DNA from 3 places in the Pseudomonas sp. AB39(2026) genome. Region 2 is predicted to be linked to each of the others. Evidence: predicted binding sites of a transcription regulator. Region 2 holds the regulator's gene; each other region holds the start of a gene.
What was found. The regulator sigma-54, encoded in region 2, starts transcription at its own class of promoters, with help from an activator protein. The targets are predictions, from matches to a motif close to ANTGGCATNNANNTTGCTNT.

Region 1 (4,381 bases), 810 kb from region 2:
ACCACTTGGTCCCCCTTGCGGATCACCTCCGGTTGTTCCACCTGCACCGGGGCCAGCACCTGGTCCATGGCCGTCGGTCGGACGACCCGCTGGCCGATGGCTTGGTCCAAGCTAGGTAAAAAGCCTTGGTTCAACTGGCCGACATCGCGTTCCCGCAGGGCCACATCGCCGTCAGCAATCACCGTGTCGCGCTTCAGTGGGCGTGTGGCCACCACCACCTCTCTATAAAGCTTGACGCTAGCGGGTACGAAGATGGTCCAGGGAGAGCCGCCCTCACAGCGTACCCGTACCGTCACGCGGCCCAGCGGAATGGCAGGGGTTTCGAGCTTGGCTGTCAGTTCCCGGTCGCATTGGGGCATGCGCAGGCGGGGGTCCAGGTTCGCCACTTCGATCTCATAACGGCCTTCGGTCTGGCTGGTCGCTAAATAATCTTCCACGGTGAACTCAAGAAACCCTTGTGTCACACCGATAAGCTGTTCGGGCGCTGTGATGTCGTCGGCAAGCAGCCGCCCGGATGCTAACAGACACAAGGTGGCGAACAACCCGTACAGGGTCGCAATCAGATGTCGTGAATATGGCGTTTTCTCGTTCATGGCTATGCTTGAGCAAGCGACGTGCCAAAAATGCGCGCTTGCCTGGCTTGAACGAAACGCCGAGGAGCCGACAGTACAAGGTGGAGGTTTGATATGGCTGGTGTGATGGACTCAGTAAACCAGCGCACGCAACTGGTAGGGCAGAACCGCCTTGAACTGTTGTTGTTCCGTTTGAACGGCAAGCAGTTGTACGGCATTAACGTCTTTAAGGTTCGCGAAGTGCTGCAGTGCCCCAAGTTGACGTTGATGCCCAAGTCCAACCCGGTGGTGCGTGGGGTGGCCAATATTCGTGGCGCGACTATTCCGATCCTGGACCTGTCCATGGCTACGGGCTCTCGCTCGCTGGAAGCGGTACAAGACCCCTTTGTGATCATCACTGAATACAACACCAAGATTCAGGGCTTCCTGGTGCATTCGGTCGAGCGCATCGTGAACATGAATTGGGAGGCCATACAGCCGCCACCCAAGGGCACAGGCCGTGACCATTACCTTACAGCGGTCGCACGCGTGGACAACCAGTTGGTGGAAATCATCGACGTGGAGAAGATTCTGGCCGAAGTATCGCCAGTGTCCGAAGCGATCAGTAGCGGTGTGGTCAATGAAGAAGTGCACAAGAAAGCAGTATCGCTGCGTGTGATGACCGTGGATGACTCTTCAGTGGCCCGTAAGCAGGTGAGCCGTTGCCTGGAAACGGTCGGAGTGGAGGTGGTCGCCCTTAATGACGGGCGCCAGGCACTGGAGTACCTCCAGGCCATGGTGGCTGAAGGGAAGGACCCGCACGAAGAATTTCTGATGCTGATTTCCGACATCGAAATGCCGGAAATGGACGGCTATACGCTGACGGCCGAAATCCGCAGCGACCCCCGCATGCAGAAGCTCCATATTGTGTTGCACACGTCGCTGTCCGGCGTATTCAACCAGGCGATGGTGAAGAAAGTGGGCGCCGATGACTTCCTGGCCAAATTCCGGCCGGACGATCTCGCCTCGCGCGTGGTCGAACGCATCAATGCAAAAGGGTGACCGGGCTTCGGCACGGTGCAGATTGAACAATTTCAGAGGCGGCGACATTGGCTACGGCAAATTTGGATTTTGAGCAGTTCCGGGGCTTCCTGGAAAAGGCCTGTGGCATTGTGCTGGGCGAGAACAAGCAATACCTGGTGTCCAGCCGCCTCAACAAGCTCATGGAACAGCAAGGTATCAAGACCCTGGGCGAACTGGTGCAACGCATTCAGACTCAACCCAGGGGCGGGCTGCGCGAGCAAGTAGTGGATGCCATGACCACCAACGAGACCTTGTGGTTTCGGGACACCTACCCCTTCGACGTGATGAAGAACAAGGTGCTGCCTGAAATGATCAAGGCCAGCCCTGGCCAGCGCTTGCGTATCTGGTCGGCAGCCTGCTCGTCTGGGCAAGAGCCATATTCGCTGTCGATGACGATCGAGGAGTTCACCCAGGCCAACCCAGGGGCACTCAAAGGCGGCGTGCAGATCACCGCCACTGACCTGTCGCCTTCCATGCTGCTCAATTGCAAAAGCGGCGAGTACGACAGCCTGGCCATCGGTCGCGGCCTGTCCCAGGAGCGCCTGCAACGCTATTTTGACGTGAAACCGGGCAACCGGTGGGCGGTCAAGGCGCCTATTCGCAGCCGCATTGATTTCAGGCCTATCAACTTGCTTGAAAGCTACGTTTCGCTGGGCAAGTTCGATGTGGTGTTCTGCCGCAACGTGTTGATCTACTTCTCGGCCGAAGTGAAGAAGGACATTCTGTCCCGTATCCACAGCACCCTAAAGCCGGGCGGCTACCTGTTCCTGGGTGCCTCCGAGGCCCTTAATGGCCTGCCAGAGAAGTACAAGATGGTCCAATGCAGCCCTGGCATCATCTACCAGGCAATCTGACCCTCCTACATTAGAGGCTCCCTGCCGCGGAGCCTCTATGGGAGCGGGCGCTTTCTGTGAATGCCCCGCCACCCTCATAAGCAAGCTTCCGGCTTCTGCCTTCGGCGGCAAGCGGCCTCACTCTTGGCCGAGCTTTTGCACACCCTTTTCTGCCAAACATTTTTTTCTGGCGCCACTGTTGCGGGTTTGCCGCTTGCCATCGTAAAAAACTAGTCGATTTTCTGACGACAGATTTTTACCTCGGGCCATAGGCCCAGTTAAAACAAGGGCTTACAAACTTGGCACGGCAGTTGCTATATCTCTTGCAGCACACACAGTTTCGTCGCAGAGGTACCGATCATGGGCATCAGTTTCGACAAGGCACTCGGCATACACGAGCAGGCGCTTAACTTCCGCGCCCAGCGTGCCGAAGTATTGGCTAACAACCTGGCCAACGCCGACACCCCTAACTACAAGGCACGGGACGTAGATTTTTCGTCTGTGCTAGCTGCACAGGCGGACAAAGCTCAGCACGGCAGTTTTGGCCTTGAGCGTACCAACAGCATGCACATCGATGCCCAGGGGTTGAGCGACGAAGACGGGACCATGCAATACCGCGTACCCACCCAGCCATCGCTGGACCAGAACACGGTAGACGCACAGATCGAGCAAGCCAACTACGCCAAGAACTCTGTGGATTTCCAGGCCAGCTTCACGCTGCTCAACAACAAATTCCGTGGCCTGGTCACGGCCATCAAGGGGGAGTAACCCATGTCGCTTTCCAGCGTATTCAACATTGCCGGTACCGGCATGAGTGCTCAGACCACTCGCCTCAACACCACCGCCAGCAACATCGCCAACGCCGAAACCGTCTCGTCCAGCATCGACCAGACCTACCGTGCGCGCCATCCCGTGTTTGCCACCGTATTGGCCGACCAGGCCGGCGGCACCAGCGGCAGCAGCTCGCTGTTCGACGACCAGGCCAATGGCGGGCAGGGCGTTCAGGTGTCCGGCATCGTTGAAGACCAGAGCAACCTGGAGCCCCGCTACGAACCGAACAACCCGGCGGCGAACAAGGACGGGTATGTGTACTACCCCAACGTGAACGTTGTTGAAGAAATGGCCGACATGATTTCTGCAAGCCGGTCTTTCCAGACCAATGCCGACATCATGAACACCGCAAAAACCATGATGCAGAAAGTACTGACGCTGGGTCAGTAAGGGAAAAACCATGACGACTACCTCTGACGCCGCCAGCGCTTCGATACTCTCGCAGTACGCAGTTACCGGCACTGACAAGACCAAGGCCGACACGTCCACGACGTCCAAGACCGGCACCCAGACCATGGGCAAGGACACGTTCCTGCAGTTGCTCGTGACCCAGATGAAGAACCAGAACCCGCTGGACCCTCAGGACAACTCTGAATTCGTCGCCCAGTTGGCTCAGTTCAGTAGCGTGGAAGGCATCAACAACCTGAACGATACGGTGTCCGGGCTCGCCACCAACTACACCTCTACCCAGTCACTGCAAGCCTCGGCACTGGTGGGGCATTCGGTACTGGCCCAGAACAGCACGGCCACCGTGAATACCAGCACTGGGATGTCCGGCCAGTTTGACTTGGCGTCGTCTACCACTGACGCCACTGTGAAGGTGTATGACGCCAACGGCAACCTGGTGAAGAACATCGATCTGGGCAGCCAGGCTGCAGGCACCGTCGGTTTCACTTGGGACGGCAAGAGCAACGACGGTACGGCGCTTACGTCTGGCACCTATAAATTTGTCGCCAGTGCCACAGTGGATGGCAAAGAAGTTGCACAGACTACGTACCTGCCGGCAACCGTCACAAGTGTGACGGTCGGCAGTACCTCAGGTGACATGAAACTCAAACTGTCGGACGGCTCCAGCGTATCGCT
Region 2 (4,381 bases):
ACTACGAGCAGAAGCCTGCCGTGGACAAGCCGATCGTCCAGGCCTATGGCGTCACTATCCAGTACTTTGCCTCTCAGAACCGTATCGTGCTGATCGACAAGGCGAAGGTCATCAACGATGGCAATACGTCCGAAGGCGAAAAGATCGTCTACGACACGGTACGCCAGGTTGTGAACGCTGGCCGTGCAACGGGTAGCAAGGTCACTGCACCGCGCCCACGCATCGACATGGTGATTCAGCCCAAGAAGAAAACCGATCAGCCGCAGAAGGCCCAGTAATGGCGACGTTGAAGGCCCAGCATCTGGCCAAGAGCTACAAAAGCCGCCAAGTGGTAAGGGATGTGAGCCTTTCCATCGAAAGCGGGCAGATCGTTGGCCTGCTGGGGCCGAACGGGGCTGGCAAAACCACGTGCTTTTACATGATTGTTGGCCTTGTACAGGCTGACCAGGGGCGCGTACTGATTGACGACTTGGATGTCAGCCACCAGCCGATGCATGGCCGTGCCAAGGCCGGCATCGGCTACCTGCCCCAGGAAGCGTCCATTTTCCGCAAGCTGTCCGTGGCTGACAACATCATGGCCATCCTGGAAACCCGCAAGGACCTGGACGCTGCTGGTCGTCGCCAGGCCCTGGAAGGCCTGCTGCAGGAATTCCACATCACGCACATCCGGGACAACCTCGGCATGAGCCTGTCCGGGGGCGAGCGCCGCCGGGTAGAGATTGCACGAGCGCTGGCCACAGCGCCTAAATTCATCCTGCTGGACGAACCCTTTGCCGGGGTAGACCCCATCTCCGTAGGCGATATCAAGCAGATCATTCATCACCTCAAGGCCAAGGGCATCGGTGTGCTGATCACCGATCACAACGTCCGAGAAACCCTGGACATCTGCGAAATCGCTTACATTGTGAACGATGGCCAGTTGATTGCAGAGGGTGATTCGGCAACTATTCTTGCCAATGACCTGGTGAAGGAAGTGTACCTGGGGCACGAGTTCCGGCTGTAGGCCGTGTCTTAATGTAAAGACCTCTAGGCAAACACCCTGGTTTCAGGCATATAATTTGCTTAAGTTCAGGCGCCTCTCTGGGGCGCCCGTTGTGGATGGCGCCTCGCGCCGGCAACCAGGGTGTCAAGCTCACACCATGAAACCATCGCTTGTCCTTAAGATGGGCCAGCAACTGACGATGACGCCGCAGTTGCAACAGGCCATCCGCCTACTCCAGCTCTCGACCCTGGACCTCCAGCAGGAGATTCAGGAAGCGCTGGAGTCCAATCCAATGCTTGAACGCCAGGAAGAAGGCGACGACTTCGACAACACTGACCCGCTGGCCGACAAAGCCGAGCAGTCCGGGCCTGTCGAAGCCCAGGAGCCTACCTTTCAGGAAACCACGTTCCAGGAAACCTCCAGTGCTTCGGAAACCAGCGAGGAAGGCGATTGGAATGAACGCATTCCTGACGAACTTCCTGTGGATACGGCCTGGGAAGACATTTATCAGACCAGCGCCAGCAGCCTGCCAGGCGGTGATGATGACGAGTACGACTTTACAACCCGTACATCGGTAGGCGAAAGCCTGCAGAGCCATCTGCTGTGGCAGCTCAACCTGGCGCCCATGTCGGACAACGACAGACTGATAGCGGTCACGCTGATCGATTGCATCAATAACCAGGGCTACCTTGAGGAAAGCCTGGAAGACGTCTGCCAGGCGTTTGATCCGGAACTGGATATCGAGCTCGACGAAGTGGAAGCCGTGCTCCACCGCATTCAGCAGTTCGAGCCAGCCGGCATCGGGGCGCGCACGCTCAGTGAATGCCTGGCGCTTCAATTAAGGCAGCTTCCTGCAAAAACGCCTTGGCTGGCCGAGGCTCAACGCCTGGTGGCGGACTACATCGAACTCCTGGGCGCGCGGGATTATAGCCAGCTGATGCGCAAGATGAAGCTTAAGGAAGATGAGCTTCGCCAGGTCATCGAGTTGGTACAGAGCCTCAACCCTCGCCCAGGTTCGCAGATAGAATCCAGCGAGCCCGAATACGTGGTGCCTGACGTGATTGTACGCAAGGATAGCGAGCGCTGGCTGGTAGAGCTGAACCAGGAGTCGATGCCACGCCTGCGCGTAAACCCGCAATATGCAGGCTTCGTTCGCCGCGCAGATAGCAGCGCCGACAACACGTTCATGCGCAATCAACTGCAGGAAGCGCGCTGGTTCATCAAGAGCCTGCAAAGTCGCAATGAGACGCTGATGAAGGTGGCGACCCAGATCGTCGAACACCAGCGTGGCTTCCTCGAATACGGCGATGAGGCCATGAAGCCGCTGGTGCTGCACGACATCGCTGAAGCGGTGGGTATGCATGAGTCCACCATTTCCAGGGTGACTACTCAGAAATACATGCATACGCCCCGCGGCATATACGAGTTGAAGTACTTTTTCTCAAGCCATGTGAGCACGTCAGAGGGCGGTGAATGCTCGTCCACGGCCATTCGGGCGATCATCAAGAAACTGGTAGCGGCGGAAAACCAGAAAAAGCCATTGAGTGACAGCAAGATCGCTGGTTTACTGGAGGCACAAGGCATTCAGGTCGCACGCCGCACTGTCGCCAAGTACCGCGAGTCCCTAGGGATCGCGCCCTCGAGCGAACGCAAGCGGTTGATGTAAGCCTCACCCGGAAACGCCTGCTGTCACTGGCGCTACAGCACGCACGCCAATGTCGCGTTACCGGGATGCCACCAGCGTTTCAGTGGCAGGTGCCTCGCCTGCCTCTTTATGCACTGGCAACAAGGAGAAGCAGTATGCAAGTCAACATCAGTGGGCATCAGCTGGATGTGACCGACGCCATGCGTAACTACACCACCGAAAAACTCGCCAAGCTTCAGCGGCACTATGACAAGATCACCAACGTGCAGGTGATCATGGAAGTGGAAAAACAGAAGCAGCGTGTGGAGGCCACCCTCCGGGTGCCAAACTGCGGAGAAATCGTTGCCCAGGCGGAACATGACGATATGTATGCCGCTATCGACCTCCTGACTGATAAACTCGACCGGCAATTGCTCAAGCATAAGGAAAAACAGCAGAGCCACCTGCAAGGTGCGGCCGCTCGCTGAACCCCCAATGATTCGAATAGACAATATCCTGACCCCCGGCCGTTCACTCGTGAACGTGCCGGGCGGCAGTAAAAAACGTGTTCTTGAAGAGATTTCAAGGCTGATTCACGCAGACCTGCCTCAGGTCGGCCAGCAGGTGATATTCGATGCCCTGCTCGCTCGTGAACGCTTGGGCTCAACCGGTTTCGGAAACGGAATCGCCATCCCCCATTGCCGCCTGGCTAATTGCGATCAACCCATGAGTGCGCTTTTGCACCTGCAGGCAGCTGTGGACTTCGACGCTATCGATGGCGCGCCCGTAGATCTCATCTTTGTGCTACTGGTACCCGAGGCGGCTACCGATGCGCACCTTGAATTGCTTCGTCAGATTGCAAGCATGCTGGACCGCAAGGACGTGCGAGAGCAGTTGCGCTCTGCCCAAGACAGTACCGCGCTGTACCAGGTGGTGCTCAATGCGCAGGCTGGCGCCTGACCATGCGCCTGGTCATCGTGAGCGGTCGTTCAGGCTCCGGCAAGAGCACCGCCCTTGATGTACTGGAAGACAACGGCTTCTATTGCATAGACAACCTGCCGGCCGGGCTTCTGCCAGAGCTGGCAGACCGTGCATTGATCCATACCGAACTGGCCGAGCCGCTGGTAGCGGTATCCATTGATGCGCGTAACCTGCCCAGCCACCTTTCGCGCTTCCCACAGTTGCTCGAAGAGGTCCGCCATAAGCACATCCAATGTGACGTGCTGTTTCTGGATGCGGACGAGGATACGCTCCTCAAGCGCTTTTCTGAGACCCGTCGTCGTCACCCATTAACCAGCGCCGACCGCTCGCTGGCCGAAGCCATAGGCGTGGAAAGCGACTTGCTGAGCCCTATTGCGGACTTGGCCGACCTCAAGATAAACACCACTCACCTGAACCTGTACCAACTGCGGGATACACTCAAGCTCAGGTTGCTGGACAAGCCGGAAGCAGGCACGGCGTTTCTGCTGGAATCTTTTGGCTTCAAACGCGGCATGCCCACGGACGCAGACCTGGTGTTCGACGTCCGCTGCCTGCCCAACCCTTACTGGAAGCCCGAGCTCCGGGAGCATTCGGGGCTGGAGCAGCCCGTTATCGAGTACTTGGCAGCACAACCAGATGTCGAGGACATGTTCCAGGATATCTCCCAGTACCTCCTGAAATGGCTCCCCCGTTTTGCAGCCAGCAACCGGGCTTACGTTACGGTTGCCATTGGTTGCACAGGAGGGCACCATCGCTCGGTCTATCTGACCGAACGCCTTGGCAAACTATTGCAG
Region 3 (4,381 bases), 580 kb from region 2:
GGCTACTCAAGTGGCATCAGCGGCCTGCCCAGCATAGATCAGACCGCCCAGCCGTTCACAGCTTAATGCGGCCCCAGGCATAACTCGCCGGTGGCACGAATCAATGCAAGCTGGTGAAGCTCGTCACGCTCGCCCTGGTTTACAGTCTCTGCTATCCATTGAGGGCAGGCAGCGTTCGTACGATGAGGCGCGAAAGCAGCCAACTGGTCCAGCAACGTTTTCTGCAGGCCATCCAGTTGCGGGCGAATTTGCCCCACTAGGTCGGGGCGTGGGCTATCTGGCGCCTTGCCCGCCATGCGCCACTCATTGAGGTGGCCGTACTGCACCAGTTTGTTGGCTTCTATCTGGGCCGCAAAGAACTGCTCTACGAAAGCAGGCTCAAGGCTGTAGTTCGGCGCCAGCACCACGGCCCCTGCAATCACCTCGCGCTCACGCGTGCGGTCTTCAACCGCCTTTTTGCTGTCCCATTTGCTTAACGCTACCTGGTCAGCAATGTTGAGGCGTTGCTCGATGCTGGCCAGCAAGGGTTGCAGCTCAACTGGCGCAGCGGCAAAGGCTGAGGTGGCCATAAGGCTTGAGGCCAAGGCAAGGTAGCAGGCAGGGCGTTTGAACATGACAAGGTCCAGAGTCGTCGAAGTCGCGCCTTGTTATGCCAGCAAACCGAGGCAGGGGCCAGCGAGCAAATGTATCGGGCTTTTTTTCTGGGCATGAAAAAGGCCTCCCGAAGGAGGCCTCTTGTGTACAGCCAGAGGGATTAGACGCTGTAGTACAGGTCGTATTCCAGTGGGTGTACGAAGGTACGCACCTTGATTTCTTCTTCGGCCTTCAGCTCGATGTAGGCATCGATGAAGTCGTCGGAGAACACGCCGCCCTTGGTCAGGAAGGCACGGCCCTTATCCAGCTCTTCCAAGGCTTCTTTGAGGCTGCCACAAACCTGCGGGATTTCCTTGGCCTCTTCAGGTGGCAGGTCATACAGGTTTTTGTCCGCAGCGTCGCCAGGGTGAATCTTGTTCTGAATGCCGTCCAGGCCAGCCATCAGCAGTGCAGCGAAGGCCAGGTACGGGTTGGCAGCTGGGTCCGGGAAGCGTGCTTCGATACGGCGGCCTTTAGGGCTGGACACGTAAGGAATACGGATGGACGCCGAACGGTTGCGAGCCGAGTAGGCCAGCATCACCGGGGCTTCGAAACCAGGCACCAGGCGCTTGTAGGAGTTGGTGGCCGGGTTGGTGAAGCCGTTGAGTGCCTTGCCGTGCTTGATGATGCCGCCGATGAAGTACAGGGCGGTTTCGGACAGGCCGGCATAGCCTTCGCCAGCGAAGGTGTTCTTGCCTTCTTTGGAGATGGACATGTGCACGTGCATGCCTGAGCCGTTGTCACCGTACAGTGGCTTGGGCATGAAGGTGGCAGTGCGGCCGTAAGCGTCGGCTACGTTATGCACGATGTACTTGAGGGTTTGAACTTCGTCGGCTTTCTTCACCAGGGTGTTGAATTTGACGCCGATTTCGTTCTGGCCTGCAGTCGCCACTTCGTGGTGATGCACTTCGACGGTCTGGCCCATTTCTTCCAGTGCATTGCACATGGCCGTACGAATTTCGTGGTCGTGGTCGACCGGTGGCACTGGGAAGTAGCCGCCTTTCACGCCTGGGCGGTGGCCCTTGTTGCCGCCGTCAACGTCCTGGTCGGTCATCCAGGAGGCTTGTTCGGAGAAGATCTTGAACATGGAGCCGGAGATATCCGACTTGAACTTCACTTCGTCGAAGATGAAGAATTCTGGCTCCGGGCCTACGAACACGGTATCGCCGATACCGGTGGACTTGAGGTATTCCTCGGCACGGTGGGCGATGGCGCGCGGGTCGCGGTCGTAGCCTTGCATGGTCGACGGCTCAATGATGTCGCAGACCAGAATCAGCGTAGGCTCTTCGGTGAAGGGGTCCAGCACGGCGGTTTCGTCGTCCGGCAGCAGGATCATGTCAGAGGCTTCGATGCCTTTCCAGCCAGCGATAGAGGAGCCATCGAACATCTTGCCGTGCTCGAAGAAATCATCGTCCAGGGCGTCACGGGCTGGCATGGTGACGTGCTGCTGCTTGCCTTTGGTATCAGTGAAGCGCAGATCAATCCACTTTACGTCATGATCTTTGATGAGTTGAACCGACTTCGACATGTTGTCCTCCGGGTGGATGGGGACGGACTATGCGCCCCTGGATTCAGTGCTGCCGCCGCATACTCGGCCATGGCAACCTGCCTCACAAGAGAGCAATTTGCATGCCAGTGCCCAAAGATGGGCAGCCATCAAAAGCTGGCCGGTTTACAAGGGTTTGCGTCCAACACTCAAAAAATGGATGCCCTATTATAGGGCGAACGCTCCGGCTTGAGCTCCAAAACAGTGCCTTGAAGGGTTCTGATATATAGTTGGTCAAAGCTTGAACAATTTCCGCTATAATGCCGCCCCTTTTTTCAGCTGGGCATTGTGCGCGCTGTTCATGAAACTGATCGTTAAAGTTTTTCCCGAGATCACCATTAAAAGCCCGCCGGTGCGCAAGCGGTTTATCCGCCAGCTCGCCAAGAATATCCGCGCGGTCATGCGTGACCTGGACCCGGACATTTCAGTGGTCGGCGTATGGGACAACCTCGAGGTACAAACGAAGCTCAGCGACGCCAAGGCCCTGAAAGAGCTGACCGAGCGCCTGTGCTGCACACCAGGTATTGCTCATTTTCTGCAAGTGGATGAATACCCGCTAGGGGACTTCGACGATATCGTGGCCAAGTGCAAAGCGCACTTTGGCGACAAGCTGGCTGGCAAGCGTTTTTCCGTTCGTTGCAAGCGCGGTGGGCGTCATGGGTTCAGCTCCATGGATGTGGATCGTTACGTGGGCAGCCAGTTGCGCCAGCAGTGCAGCGCGGCCGGAATCGACCTGAAAAACCCGGAAGTGGTCGTGCGAATGGAAATTCGCGACCAACGGTTGTTCGTGATCCATGACCAGCACAAAGGCCTGGGTGGCTACCCCTTGGGTGCGCTGGAACAGACCTTGGTGCTGATGTCCGGCGGGTTCGACTCCACCGTGGCGGCCTACCAGATGATGCGGCGTGGGTTGATGACCCATTTCTGCTTCTTCAACCTGGGCGGCCGTGCACATGAACTGGGCGTGATGGAAGTCGCTCATTACCTTTGGAAGAAGTACGGCAGCTCGCACCGCGTGTTGTTCATCAGCGTGCCGTTCGAAGAGGTGGTTGGCGAAATCCTTGCCAAGGTAGACGACAGCCAGATGGGCGTCATCCTCAAGCGCATGATGCTGCGCGCTGCCAGCCGCATGGCCGAGCGCCTTGAAATCGACGCACTGGTTACAGGTGAAGCGATCTCCCAGGTGTCCAGCCAGACCCTGACCAACCTGGCCGTAATCGACGCGGCAACCCCAACGCTTGTGCTGCGCCCATTGCTTGCTTCGCACAAGCAGGACATCATTGACACCGCAACGGCTATCGGCACCGCCGACTTTGCCAAGCATATGCCCGAATATTGTGGCGTGATCTCTGTAAACCCGACTACCAGCGCCCGCGGCTACCGCATCGAACGCGAAGAAGAGCGTTTCGACATGGCCGTGCTGGAGGCTGCCCTGGCGCGGGCGCGTCTGGTTTCCATCGACCATGTGATCGACGAGCTAGGCCAGGAAGTCGAAATCGAAGAAGTGGCCGAAGCCTTGACCAGCCATGTTGTGCTGGACATTCGCCACCCCGATGCCCAGGAAGATGCCCCATTGCTTATCGAGGGCGTCGATGTCCATGCGGTACCGTTCTATGCCCTTAACAGCCGGTTCAAGGATCTCGATCCAGGCCGGCAATACCTGTTGTACTGCGACAAAGGTGTCATGAGCAGGCTGCATGCTCACCACCTGCTCAGCGAGGGGCACGCCAATGTGCGCGTTTATCGTCCGGCCTAGGAGGGGCCTTGGCGGCCGTGGTCGCCATCGCCCCCCTGACCCGGCGCGCTGATTGCGCCAATTGATCCGCCGTCGCCTTGAGCCGGCCCCACCGAATTCATCACCGAGACCTGTATTGTGAGAGACAACCTTCGCAACATCGCCATCATCGCCCACGTTGACCATGGTAAAACCACCCTGGTCGACAAGCTCCTGAAGCTGTCCGGCACCCTGGACCGCAAGGAGCTGAACGACGAGCGCGTGATGGACAGCAACGACCAGGAAAAAGAGCGCGGCATTACCATTCTGGCCAAGAACACGGCTATCAAATGGAACGGCCACGACATCAACATCGTGGACACCCCTGGCCACGCCGACTTCGGTGGTGAAGTAGAGCGCGTGATGTCCATGGTGGATTCCGTGCTGCTGCTGGTCGACGCCCAGGACGGCCCTATGCCGCAAACCCG

Region 1: a site for sigma-54 is predicted at 2,766-2,785, ahead of flgB (flagellar basal body rod protein FlgB). Genes of this name have one in related genera too.
Region 3: a site for sigma-54 is predicted at 2,251-2,270, ahead of glnA (glutamate--ammonia ligase). Genes of this name have one in related genera too.

The regions. Positions count from the first base shown of each region.
Region 1 covers NZ_CP195212.1:1,555,181-1,559,561, reverse strand. Annotated here, with positions in the region: gene flgA (flagellar basal body P-ring formation chaperone FlgA) at 1-593, opposite strand, end outside; gene ACSAMW_RS06815 (chemotaxis protein CheV) at 687-1,613, shown strand; gene cheR (protein-glutamate O-methyltransferase CheR) at 1,661-2,488, shown strand; gene flgB (flagellar basal body rod protein FlgB) at 2,828-3,235, shown strand; gene flgC (flagellar basal body rod protein FlgC) at 3,239-3,688, shown strand; gene ACSAMW_RS06795 (flagellar hook assembly protein FlgD) at 3,699-4,381, shown strand, end outside.
Region 2 covers NZ_CP195212.1:2,363,197-2,367,577, forward strand. Annotated here, with positions in the region: gene lptA (lipopolysaccharide transport periplasmic protein LptA) at 1-278, shown strand, start outside; gene lptB (LPS export ABC transporter ATP-binding protein) at 278-1,003, shown strand; gene ACSAMW_RS10740 (RNA polymerase factor sigma-54) at 1,140-2,648, shown strand; gene hpf (ribosome hibernation-promoting factor, HPF/YfiA family) at 2,783-3,094, shown strand; gene ptsN (PTS IIA-like nitrogen regulatory protein PtsN) at 3,102-3,566, shown strand; gene rapZ (RNase adapter RapZ) at 3,569-4,381, shown strand, end outside.
Region 3 covers NZ_CP195212.1:2,947,284-2,951,664, reverse strand. Annotated here, with positions in the region: gene ACSAMW_RS13600 (chorismate mutase) at 63-614, opposite strand; gene glnA (glutamate--ammonia ligase) at 755-2,161, opposite strand; gene thiI (tRNA uracil 4-sulfurtransferase ThiI) at 2,481-3,935, shown strand; gene typA (translational GTPase TypA) at 4,053-4,381, shown strand, end outside.